DNA from 4 places in the Bacillus sp. LH1 genome. Region 1 is predicted to be linked to each of the others. Evidence: riboswitches for the same ligand, from Rfam matches in the RefSeq annotation. Region 1 holds a riboswitch; each other region holds the start of a gene.
What was found. A riboswitch is a leader RNA that binds a small molecule or an ion and turns the genes downstream of it on or off. The one in region 1 is predicted to bind lysine.
Positions count from the first base shown of each region.

Region 2: linked by a shared signal. The riboswitch ahead of ACX9TM_RS04505 (amino acid permease) and the one ahead of ACX9TM_RS15365 (amino acid permease) in region 1 are both predicted to bind lysine.
Region 3: linked by a shared signal. The riboswitch ahead of ACX9TM_RS09490 (aspartate kinase) and the one ahead of ACX9TM_RS15365 (amino acid permease) in region 1 are both predicted to bind lysine.
Region 4: linked by a shared signal. The riboswitch ahead of lysA (diaminopimelate decarboxylase) and the one ahead of ACX9TM_RS15365 (amino acid permease) in region 1 are both predicted to bind lysine.

Region 1 covers NZ_CM175007.1:2,955,185-2,958,386, forward strand. The annotation lists gene ACX9TM_RS15355 (sulfite exporter TauE/SafE family protein) at 1-177, shown strand, start outside; gene ACX9TM_RS15360 (GNAT family N-acetyltransferase) at 214-663, opposite strand; lysine riboswitch at 984-1,177, shown strand; gene ACX9TM_RS15365 (amino acid permease) at 1,290-2,756, shown strand; gene ACX9TM_RS15370 (iron-sulfur cluster biosynthesis family protein) at 2,871-3,176, shown strand.
Region 2 covers NZ_CM175007.1:866,253-869,454, forward strand. The annotation lists gene ACX9TM_RS04505 (amino acid permease) at 1-1,410, opposite strand, end outside; lysine riboswitch at 1,558-1,739, opposite strand; gene racE (glutamate racemase) at 1,941-2,771, shown strand; gene ACX9TM_RS04515 (DUF3626 domain-containing protein) at 2,882-3,202, shown strand, end outside.
Region 3 covers NZ_CM175007.1:1,786,569-1,789,770, forward strand. The annotation lists gene ACX9TM_RS09485 (VOC family protein) at 27-479, opposite strand; gene ACX9TM_RS09490 (aspartate kinase) at 709-1,938, opposite strand; lysine riboswitch at 2,141-2,327, opposite strand; gene ACX9TM_RS09495 (DoxX-like family protein) at 2,521-3,202, shown strand, end outside.
Region 4 covers NZ_CM175007.1:1,427,429-1,430,630, forward strand. The annotation lists gene ACX9TM_RS07530 (LTA synthase family protein) at 1-751, opposite strand, end outside; gene ACX9TM_RS07535 (DUF3888 domain-containing protein) at 1,006-1,401, shown strand; lysine riboswitch at 1,491-1,672, shown strand; gene lysA (diaminopimelate decarboxylase) at 1,853-3,169, shown strand.

The sequences.
Region 1 (3,202 bases):
AACATTCGTACACTGCTTACTACATTTAAAGTGGATCCAACTATTATTTCACTTTCTTACGTTGCAGTTGGTCTTGTCGTTATTATTTCTATTTTCATTGCTGTTCGTAATCATTCCAATCGTCCTAATACGTCAACGGCTGAGTATCCGAATGATCAGAAGCAAATGCTACCATAACTATAAAAAATACCGCTCAATTTAGAGCGGTATTTTTTATTTTTCTATTTTCCAATTAATCATCATTTCTGTAGCATTTACTCTCTTCATATGTAACTTTTCTAAAACACGCATCGAACTATAATTATCTAGAAGTGTCTCTGCAATTATTGTTTCTACCTCACCTGTTTTGAAAGCCCAATCGATTAGTTCTTTTACAGCTTCTGTTGCATAGCCCTGATTCCAATATTTCTCAATGAATCCATAGCCAATTTCTACTGTTTGATCCTCGTTTGGTTTCCCTTTAAACCCAATATCACCTAAAACGCTATCGTCTTCTTTTCGAAGAACATACCACGCCCCCCATGGTAATAAAGTTGCATCTTTTTTTACATTCTTTACATGCCCTACAATATGCGGACCGCTATTATATCCTTGCTCGTTAGCGACTTGAATCCTCTCTTCTGTACACGGCACTATATAGAGCCTTTCTGTTTCTAATTTCATTTTGATTTCCCCTTTTTGCTTAAACGTTACCCTAATTATAACAAATAATATGACTTTATTATGAATGTCGAATTATATTTTTCTGAATTTTCTTTTAATTTAGAGGGTTTTTCAATATTTTTTGCGAAACATTTGTATAACAATTTTTTCTTTGCTTATTGCTACATAATAGTAGGTTCGGGTGGAGTTTTGCAAGCGTTTCCTATACAATAACCGATATTTTTTGACTTTTCCTAACAAAATATCTTGCAATATATTCAGAAAGTCATTACAATTGCCATATATTAAAAATCTTAGCAATATATAAATCCTCATCAATCCGATGAGGTAGAGGTTGCGACTTTTAATAGTAAAACGGACGAGACACAGAGAATGTCAGCTGACTCCGTTTGAAAGGAAAAGTTGCCGAAGTTTATATTTCTTCTCTGGAAATATGAGCTGGGGCTGTCTCCGAAAGGAACAGAACTGTCACGTTTACAAAATTACCGTGTAAACGTGGGGTGCTATCTTAACGGAAGGGTATGATGGGGTGGTTATTTGTGAAACGTTCCGCCAAATTCCTTTGGCGGTTTTTTGTATTTTTCTCCCCCGCTCCTTCCTAACCTACAAGAAAAGGAGTGTTGAACATGAATAGCGCAACAAATCAATCTACCTCTAAAACGCAAACTACACAAGGACAAGGTGAATTAAAACGCGGATTAAAATCTCGTCACCTTACGATGATTTCTCTCGGTGGTACAATTGGTACCGGACTATTTCTTGCCAGTGGTGGTGTCATCCATACAGCTGGACCTGGTGGCGCATTAATTGCATACGCCGCAATTGGAATTATGGTTTATTTTTTAATGACAAGCTTAGCTGAACTTGCAGCTTACATGCCTGTTACTGGATCTTTTAGTACGTATGCAACAAAATTTGTTGATCCATCACTTGGCTTTGCACTTGGATGGAACTATTGGTATAACTGGGCAATTACGATTGCTGCTGAACTTGCAGCCGTAACATTAATTATGAAATTTTGGTTCCCAGATACCCCTTCTCTTATTTGGAGCGGATTATGTTTAGCTATTATTTTCCTTTTAAACTATTTATCTGTTAAAGGGTTTGGTGAATCTGAATATTGGTTCGCACTTATTAAAGTAGTTACGATTATTATCTTTTTAATTGTTGGTTTCATGATGATTTTTGGAATTATGGGCGGTGAAACGGTTGGATTTAAAAACTTCACTGTTGCAGATGCACCATTTAACGGCGGTATCATGGCAATTATCGGTGTGTTTATGGCAGCTGGTTTCTCATTCCAAGGTACTGAACTATTAGGAGTAGCTGCTGGTGAAACTTCTGATCCAGAGCGTAATATTCCGAAAGCGATTCGTTCAATCTTTTGGCGTATTCTTTTATTCTATATCCTTGCAATTCTCGTTATCGGTTTATTAATTCCTTATACAACTGAAAGCCTTGCTGCAAGTGATGTTACAGTAAGTCCGTTTACACTTATTTTTGAAAAAGCGGGCGTTGCCTTTGCTGCTTCTGTTATGAACGCTGTTATTTTAACGGCAGTACTATCTGCTGGTAACTCTGGTATGTATGCATCAACTCGTATGCTTTGGGATTTAGCTCGCCAAGGAAAAGCACCAAAGTTTCTTGGTAAATTAGATAGCCGCGGTGTACCTGTTAACGCATTAATCGTAACATCAATTGTCGGTAGTATCGCTTTCATTGCTTCTTTATTCGGTGACGGTGTTGTATACATTTGGTTATTAAATGCATCAGGAATGTCTGGCTTTATCGCTTGGGTCGGCATTGCAATTAGTCATTACCGTTTCCGTAAAGCGTATATCGCACAAGGAAAAGATTTAAATGACTTACCATATAGAGCAAAATGGTTCCCATTTGGTCCAATCTTCGCATTTACACTTTGTATCATCGTAATTTTAGGACAAAACTACGGCGCATTTATGGGTGAATCAATCGATTGGAATGGCGTACTCGTTTCTTACATCGGTTTACCACTCTTCTTAGTACTATGGTTAGGATATAAATTTACGAAAAAAACAAAAGTGATTCCACTTGATAAATGTGAACTAAAATAAAGTGAAACGAGCAAACAAATTTGTTTGCTCGTTTTTTGTTGCAAACCTCTTTCCTTCCCTATTGCTCCTGTTTTTGCCATAATAGAAGAAATATAAATAAAAGGTTGGGATACAATGAACATTCGCATTACTGATGAAGCAAAAGCAGCTATACATAGATTAGAACGTGAAGACAAAAAGATCATTCGCATTAGAGGAACAATGACAAACTCCTGTAGTATTTTCGTTGATGTCGATTTAATTTGGGATACATTTAACGCAGATGATGTTGTATATGAAGATGCGGAGCTTATCGTACAAATGGATTCATTTACGAAAGACTACACTGGTGATACAGTGAAGCTTGATTATAAGACGACAGGTTTTAGTATTACGACTCCGAGTGAGACTTTGGTTTATGGATTGTCGATTAAAAAATAAAAATTGTTTTCATTTGACCACCGAGG
Region 2 (3,202 bases), 2.1 Mb from region 1:
GTTTTTCTTTTCGTTATTTTTTTTCTGATCACGATTCATTAATGGATAGAAAGCAAATCCGATTACGAATAAACCAATTCCGAGAAGGAACGTTTTTATATCGGATGCGCCCGTTTTAATAACCCATAGTGCGTAGCAAAGTGCGATAACTGCGACTATGCCATCTGTAATTCTTGCCCGCATTTCATTTTTATATGTTTCACCAGTTGCGACTAGTTTTAACTGGAAGATTGGTGAAACGAGATATGGAATGAGGTAGGCCAGTGTCGATACGGTAATAACGAATGTATAAGCTTCCGCAATGGTTCCTGATAATGTTGAGAATAGGAATACTTGCGACATAATGTTTGTTAATCGTAATGAGTAAATTGGACTTCCTTTTTTATTTGTTTTTGTGAAGAAGGAAGGGAAGAAACCTTCTTTTGCTGCTTGATAAGGTACTTCTGAGCTTAATAAAATCCAGCCTAAGATAGAACCGAACAGGGAAGTAAGAGCAAGTAATGCCATCAGTTTCCCGCCGCCGTGACCCATTGCAGCGTTTAGTGCATCTGCTAATGGACGTTCAGAAGCTTGTAATTTATCAACGTGAAGTACACCCATTGTTAAAATTGTGATTCCTAAGTAGATGGCAACTGTAATAAGTAATCCCGCAACTGTTGCGCGTTTTACCGTTTTTGGAGAAACAGCACGGTTTGATAAAAGAACAGCTGATTCAATTCCGATAAACGCCCAAAGTGTTGTAAGAGCAGCTAAATTCACTTGTGAAAGAAGACCGTGTGATGCCCCTGATTTATCAATCATCGGTGTATACCATTGTCCAAATTTAGAAGCTTCGAATGCAAATAACGTAACGACGATGAATAAAAGGAATCCAGTTACTTTCGTTGTTGTTGCTAAGAAGTTTAGTTTTCCAGCTCCGCTTACACCGTTTGTTAATATAATATGAGTTCCCCAAAGTAAGATGGAACAAATCGTAAATGTAATTAGTTTTCCGACTTCTACGTTAAACGAGCCGATTGAAAATAGTAGTCGCGTATCTTTCATAATTGGGAAGAAGAGTGATAAATATCCCGCAAATGATGTAATGATGGCAACGTTACTTGCCCAGTTTGCAACCCAATATCCCCATACCATACTGAAGCCAGCCATTTTTTTCTTTTTTGGTGTTGAGAATAAAGCATATGCATGACTTTGTGGCCCTGTCGTTAAATCAGGACGACGAATTGCTAAATTACCGAAAACAAGAGCTAGCATTAAAACACCGAACCCTGTAGTTAACCAAGCTAAAGTGACACCGAGTGGGCTTGCTGTTTGTGCCAACGTACTTGGCACCATGAAAATACCAGCGCCAACCATGTTACCGACAACGAAAGCTGTTAGTACCCAAAAGCCCCATTTTTTTTGTTGCATAGAAAATACCTCCAAAGTTAGTATAACCAAGTCAAGCGAGGAGATATGTATGTCTTCCTGAGTCAGGAAGAGAAGTCCCAAACAAAACAAAAAAAGCACGTAATTTGCCGCTACATGCTTTCTATCTTATAAGAAACCCACGACATACCTCTCGATAGCTCTCCACAAACGAAACGTTTGTGACAGTTCTGCACTTATTAAATGCAGACCCAGCAAGCGTGCATGGTGGACACGACTTACTTCGGCAACCATTCCTTTCTCATTCCTTCATCAATGCCACTACATCTCCTGAAATGATACTCTTAATGATTGCAACCTCTACCTCACCGAGATACGAATGAGGATTTAAATATTAAATTAACGTCTTTAAGAGTAACAAATGTATTTTTATACGTCAATGGATATAGTAATAATCAGATTATAGAGAAGAGTTTGTGATTAAAAGTAAGAGGGATTGTTATGTGATATTTGAATTTTCGTAATATAATACATGTTATTAGCGCTAGATGATTGAAAAGGGGATGAAGTAAATGTCTGTATGTCATAAACATTCAGTAATAGGTGTGCTAGATTCGGGAGTTGGGGGATTAACAGTTGCGAGCGAAATTATAAGACAATTGCCTAAAGAAAGCATTTATTATATTGGTGATAATAAGCGTTGCCCGTATGGGCCAAGAAGTGTAGAGGAGGTGCAATCTTTCGTATTTGAAATGGTTGAGTTCCTCAAACAGTTTCCATTAAAAGCGCTAGTCGTAGCATGTAATACTGCTGCAGCTGCTGCATTGACTGAGCTGCAAGAAGCACTTTCCATTCCAGTTATTGGCGTTATACATCCAGGAGCAAGAGCGGCAATTAAAGTAACAAAGAAAGGGGAAATCGGGGTAATTGGAACTGTAGGTACGATAAAATCTAATATGTATGAAAAAGCATTACACGAGCTGGATACATATTTGGAAGTGCATAGCTATGCTTGCCCGACTTTAGCCACAGTTGTAGAAAATCAATTAGAAGATACAGCATATGTCACGCAGCAAGTGAAACAAGCTTTACTTCCATTAACGAAAGAAGATATAGATACGTTAATTCTTGGATGTACGCATTATCCACTTTTAGAGTCCTATATAAAAAAGGAACTAGGAGAAGATGTAACGATTATTAGTTCTGCAGAAGAAACGGCGATAGAGTTAAGTACCATTTTACAGCACAAAGGAATTTTGTCTGACAATCTGAATCCGAAGCATCGTTTTTTTACAACGGGATCTGTTTTATCATTTGAACATATTGCTGAGCGATGGCTAGGGTATCAAATTTCTGTAGAATGTGTACATTTGCCTATGAAAAATGCGTGTATGCATAATTAAGATTTAGTAAATTACGTTTTTAAATAAATTAGGTTCGTTTCATAAGAAGGAAAGAATAAGCTTTTAATTGAAATCATTAAGGTCATTTTAATTAAAGGAGAGGTTTGATTATGGAATTATCAAGATCTCAATTATTTGCTTTGGAGTATATTTCAAAATATGCAGAGAACGAAAAACGTGAGGCTAAAGCAACGATTAATCATATACTTAAAATGTCTAATATTACAGATGAAATATTTGAAGAGGCTGTCGCTAATTTAAAATCTCACGCAAGGATTGCTTTACACTTTCATCCAGACAGACTAGATTCGAGTAAGAAAAGTGTTGCTGAAGCACTATTTGAGCAAGGAGTATATAAAAGTCAGTTTGAAACATTGCTATCTAATGGAAGCGTATCTGCTTATCCTGGTGGTGAACGTGACCTTTGGGAA
Region 3 (3,202 bases), 1.2 Mb from region 1:
CCTCTTTTTTATAAAACTTCACTTGCTTATTTATTACCGAGTTCTTCCGCCAAACCGATTAAAATTCCTTCGACTCCACGAATGTAGCAGAGACGATACGAGTTCTCGTACTGAACTACTTCGCCAACGAGCTCTGCACCATGCTTAGTGAGTTTGGATACCATTTCGTCAATATCCTCGACAGTGAACATGACGCGTAGATAACCGAGGGCGTTTACAGGAGCTGTTCGGTGATCTGCTATAGTAGGAGGGGTGAGAAATCGCGAAAGTTCAATTCGGCTGTGGCCATCTGGAGTGACCATCATAGCGATTTCTACGCACTGAGAACCGAGTCCAGTTACGCGACCAGCCCATTCACCTTCGACATTTGCTCGACCTTCGAGATTCAAGCCAATCTCCTCAAAGAAAGAGATTGCGTTATCAAGGGATTCTACAACGATGCTGACATTGTCCATTCGTAGTAATTTGTTTTTTGCCATAGTCTTATCTCCTTATGTATAAAAGTTTATTATTTAATTATCCTCATAATTATACTACTAAGTAGTTACAAATTCCTTTCAGTCAAAAACACCTTGTCACAGTATAGGAAAATGTGACAAGGTGTTTTTTAATATATCATATAGCATCTTGTTAACGAATAGCTTTTTATTTAATAGGAAGGAAGTAGATTAATATGTTTTTTTTATAAGCGTTACTAAACATATCAAATTAGCTCATTTGCACGAAAGGCTCAATTTTCGCCATAAATGATTGATGCAGCGCCTCAACGCCTGTTACTAAATGAAGGCGGTCAATAACGACAGACACTTTAATTTCTGATGTACTTACCATTTTAATATGAATATCTTCTTCTTTTAAAGTAGTGAACATATTTGCAGCGACACCTGGGTTAGATACCATGCCAGATCCTACGATTGATACTTTTGCTAAGTGATTTTCATGTTCTACAGATTCATAGTGAAGAGTTTCTTGATTTTGTTCCAAAACTTCTAAAGTTTCTCTTAAATCATTCGAGTGAATGGAGAAGGAGAGATGTACAGTTCCTTCATTTGTAATACTTTGAATGATGATATCTACATTAATGTGTGCTGCTGCTAATGTAGAGAAAACTGTTGAAAGCGAGCCTTGTTCTAGTCCTTTAATTGTGACACGTGTAATATTATCCTCAAATGCAATACCTTTAACGATTGATTGTTGTTCCATGTTACATTCTCCTTTTACAATTGTTCCGTTTTCTTGTTCCATACTTGAGCGAACTTCTAAAACTACGTTATGATTTTTAGCAAACTCAACGGCGCGCGGGTGTAATACGCCAGCACCGAGATTAGCAAGCTCTAACATTTCGTCATAAGAAATTTCGTCTAATTTGTAAGCATCTTTTACAACTCGTGGATCCGTCGTATATACGCCTGTAACATCCGTATAAATATCACATTTTTTTGCTTTAAGTGCAGCGGCTAATGCGACAGCAGTTGTATCAGAACCGCCTCGTCCAAGCGTTGTAATTTCAAAATCTTCACTGACTCCTTGGAAACCAGCTACAATAACAATCGTACCTTCAGCAAGATAAGATTGAATACGATCTGTATGAATGTCAGTAATCCGTGCACTACTATGTACAGATTCTGTCGTGATACCTGCTTGCCACCCTGTTAATGAAATTGCATGATAGCCTTTTGCTTGCAGTGCCATTGTTAATAATGAAATAGTTACTTGTTCTCCTGTAGATAGAAGCATATCCATTTCACGTTTACTTGGATTTTCTGTGATAGCGTTAGCGAGTGCGACAAGTTCATCTGTGCTTTTTCCCATTGCTGAAACGACAGAGACAATGCTATGACCTCGTTCATATTCTTCAATAATTAAATTTGCTACATGTTGAATGCGTTCGACGCTTCCGACAGAAGTGCCACCAAATTTTTGAACAATTGTTTCCATTACAAATTCCTTCTTTCGTCTATTTTTAAGAATAGATTAGGAAATATATCAATCCCAATACTCCTGTAGTTACCAGAAAGACAAACAAAAAACACCATCTCAAATAAGTGAGGATGGTGCTGTTACAGGAAAAGGGAAACAGAAAACGGAGCTAATAAAAAAACCGCCAAAAAAGGAATATCATAAAAAATGATATCTCTTTTTTGTAGATAGCTCTTCATACGTACACGTCTGTACATATGACAGTTCTGTTTCTATTCGAAAACAGCCCCAATTGATAAATGCAGAGAAATTTATCAATTTCGGCAATACTTCCTTTCATCTAAGTTCATAGACATCTCTGTGTCTCCATTAGAATACTCATAAGTATCGCAACCTCTATCTCACGTTTTAGGCGAGAGTGTTTGATTTATGAAGTTGTTGGTAACATTTGTTTTATAATAATTTAAATTTTTCGGGGAATCAAGTGTTTTATATATATTTTAAAAATTCTTTCTTTTTTCTGAGGAAGTTTGTGAAAAATGTAGCAAAATAAATTCATTGCATGTACATTAAACTTATAGTGCATAGGAGGTGGGGAGAATGAAAAGGAAACAGCCTATTTATGTTGCGACAAAAATGAACACGACGATGGAAAAATTATGGGAATATACGCAAGAACCACATATACATACAGTGTGGGATGCTCGCTTTACTGAAATTTCGTATTTAGAGAAAAAAGAAGGAGAACCACAGAAGTTTTTGTATAAAACAAAGATTGGATTTGGGCTTGAAATAGCTGGAGAAGGGGAATCAATAGGTGAAATAAGAAAAGAAACTGGTGAAAGAATTTCTTCTTTAAAATTTTGGACGGATAATACATTATCTCTTATTCAAATAGGACGTGGTTATTGGAAGTATACGCCAAATAAAGAATACATCCATTTTGAGACACAATATGATTATGATACAAGATTTGGTCGTGTAGGGAATGTAATAGATTGCTATATATTTCGGCCGTTATTAGGTTGGGCGGCTGCTTGGAGTTTTGATGCTTTAAAATTATGGTTAGAAAAGGGGCTTCATCCTAGGTTACTAATTAGAAGAACAATGACGTATTGGCTCGTATGTTTTTTATTTGCTTTTGTATGGATATATCAAGGGATAGTGCCAAAACTACTGTTTACTCATTTAGAAGAAGTAAAGATGCTTTCTGTATTAATCGGTTCAAATGAAAGTAGTATATGTATACTTAAAATAATTGGGATGTTAGAAATAATTTTCG
Region 4 (3,202 bases), 1.5 Mb from region 1:
TTGAAATTAAAATTACATTTTTACCTTTTGCAGCTCCAAATAAGTTTTTATCAACTTGTTTGTCTTTTGAGTCTGTATAGTTTTTAATTTCAGAAAACCCATCCCCACTTGCAAATACACGCTCAGCTGAAGACTTGGATTGAAGCGTAATGTCAAATAGATGGTATGTGTATAAACCTAAATTCTTCACGACAGTTTGACGGTCAAATGAGCGCGAGAACATTTGTGGTTTATAAATAACTGATACAACAATTTGTAGTGCTAATAAAGCTGTTACACCGCTAAAGAAAGTTCGCTTCTCTGAGCGGGAAAGTGGTGTTTTGTCGCCAAATGATGGGAATTTACGTGAAATAAACATTAAAATAATTGCATCTGCAAATAAAAGTAATGTTTTGTACGTAAAGAGTTCTTTTATACTTGTCCCTAAATCAGCCATATTGTTTGTTTGGAATAAAACCGGGAAAGTAACGAAATCGTTATAGAACCCATAAAACATTGCGTTTCCAAATAAAATAAATGACAGTATAAAACTGATTCCAATTATAATTCGGTTTCGGTGCTTAGATGCAAGTAAAGCTAAGCCGAAAAATAAAAGTAACGCAGCTAGTGGATTGATAAAAAGCATGAATTCTTCAAAGAAATTATCAATTTTAATATCAAATGCTAGCTTGTACACAATATATGTTTTAATCCATAGTAAAACGACTGCAACGAGTGCAAATCGCAGTTTTGGAAACAGATGTTGTAGCATAATATACTCCTCTCCTAAAAAGCATGACAGTTCTTGTGAGTCAGTTTGCTTAACGACTCATTTTATATATACGAACAGTCCTTTGTTATTATGATTATTATACTATGAGTATCATTATACGAAAATAAAAGAAGGTTGTGGGCTTTTTTATAATAATCGAGTAGAAAAAGAGTGGTGGGAGACAATAAAACAGAATTTCTATGTATGATAATTATCGTACGCAGAAAGAATCGCGTGATAATACGGAGGTTATAATGCGAAAATTATTATATTTTATAGCATGCAGTAGTGTTATACTTTTTACTTCACCGAGTGTGTCGGTAGCCCAATATGATGCACCTCTTATGGAAGATGCACTTTATTCTGTTTTATTTCCAAAAATAAATAAAGCAATTGAAAAACAATATGGAAGTTTGAAACCTTATCAATGTCCTAAAATTATTAGTTTAAAAAAAGTGTATAGCGGTACATATTTATTTCAAGCAAGTATTGAAGTGACAAAGTATGAACGTGTTGCTGGGAAAATTGCTCCACCATTTGAGAAGGTAACGATTACATTTAATAACGAAGAAGGCGAATGGGAAGTGACAAAGATTTCAGTAAAGCGCTTACCAAATGATACGAAACTAAACTGTGAAAAAACAATATAAAAAATTGTTTGACAAATAAAATGGTCCTTTGGTATTGTTAATAGCAACAATTAGATGTTTGAAAATTAAATAGACTTACCTCATCTACTCTCAAAGGTAGAGGCCGCGATAGGAAAGAGTAAGCTATGGGAGATTTAATGGAATCTGTGATCATAGGTTGAAAGGGACTATTGCCGAAATATAAGAATAACCATCTTATTCATATATTGGGACTGCATTGAATAAATGTAGTACTGTCATAAGATTTATTTTATGGAGAGCTATTTGGAGATGTTGATGCGGTTTCTTATTTTGAGGAGATAACAACTCGTTTATTTTTTCAATATATATTTTTCCTAATAAGAAACGCGTGTGAACATTGTTCCGCGCGTTTTTTGTCTATCTAAAAGCGTGCTGCAATGAATAGAAGATTGGGGTTATGAGTTTTAGAGGAAATAAGGGAGGAATTTAAATGTATTTACACGGCACAAGCCGAATTAATGGGCAAGGACACTTAGAAATTGGAGGGTGCGATACGACGCAGCTAGCAAAGCAATACGGAACACCACTTTATGTATACGATGAAGAGTCTATTCGAGGAAAATGCCGAGCATTTCATCGTGCTTTTAAAGAAAGTGGTTTCTCTTATCAAGTAGCATATGCAAGCAAGGCGTTCTTGTGCATGGAGATGTGCCGAGTAGCTCGTGAAGAGAATATGTCATTAGACGTTGTTTCTGGGGGAGAATTATATACTGCGCTCCAAGCAGGATTTCCGGCATCACGTATTCATTTTCATGGAAATAATAAAACAGAAGAAGAAGTAGTGATGGCTCTTCAGGCGAATATCGGTTGTTTTGTCGTAGATAATTTCTTTGAATTAGAAGTTTTACACGATTTAGCGATGCAACATGGGAAATTTGTGAACATATTAATTCGTGTAACGCCTGGAGTAGAGGCGCACACACATGAATATATTACAACAGGTCAAGATGATTCGAAATTTGGATTTGGTGTTTCAAATGGTCAAGCAATGCAGGCAATTGGATTGGCTTTACAAAAATCCAATTATAATGTGCTAGGGATCCATTCACATATTGGGTCGCAAATATTTGAAACAGCTGGTTTTGTTCGAGCAATTGAAGTTCTTCGCCAATTTTTAGAAGAAGTGAGAGAGCAAACAAACTATGTAGTAAAAGTGTTAAATGTAGGCGGGGGATTTGGAATACGTTACACAGAGTCAGATACACCATTAACTCTTGAGACATATGTGCGAGCTGTAACAAGTGCAGTGAGAGAACAATTTACTGTATGTGAATATCCATTGCCAGAAATATGGATTGAGCCAGGCCGTAGCATTGTAGGTGATGCTGGGACAACAATTTATACAGTTGGATCTGTGAAAGATATTCCTGGTATTCGGAAATATGTATCAGTCGATGGTGGAATGACAGATAATTTAAGACCTGCTTTATATAATGCGCGTTATGAAGCGATGTTAGCGAATCGAGCGAATGATGAGAATGAGGAACTCGTTTCGATTGCCGGGAAATGCTGTGAGAGTGGAGACATGTTGATTTGGGATATTCATTTACCGAAAGTCGCTGCTTCTGATTTACTAGCAGTTTCCTGTACAGGAGCATACGGGTACTCGATGGCGAATAATTACAATCGGATTCGAAGACCAGCCGTTGTCTTTGCAAAAGGCGGAACATCGCAAGTAGTTGTGGAACGCGAAACATATGAAAATATTATTGGGAACGATCGCATACGTATTAAAGAGCTTGTCTAAATAGGAAAAGGAGTTGTTCGAATGGGCAATTCC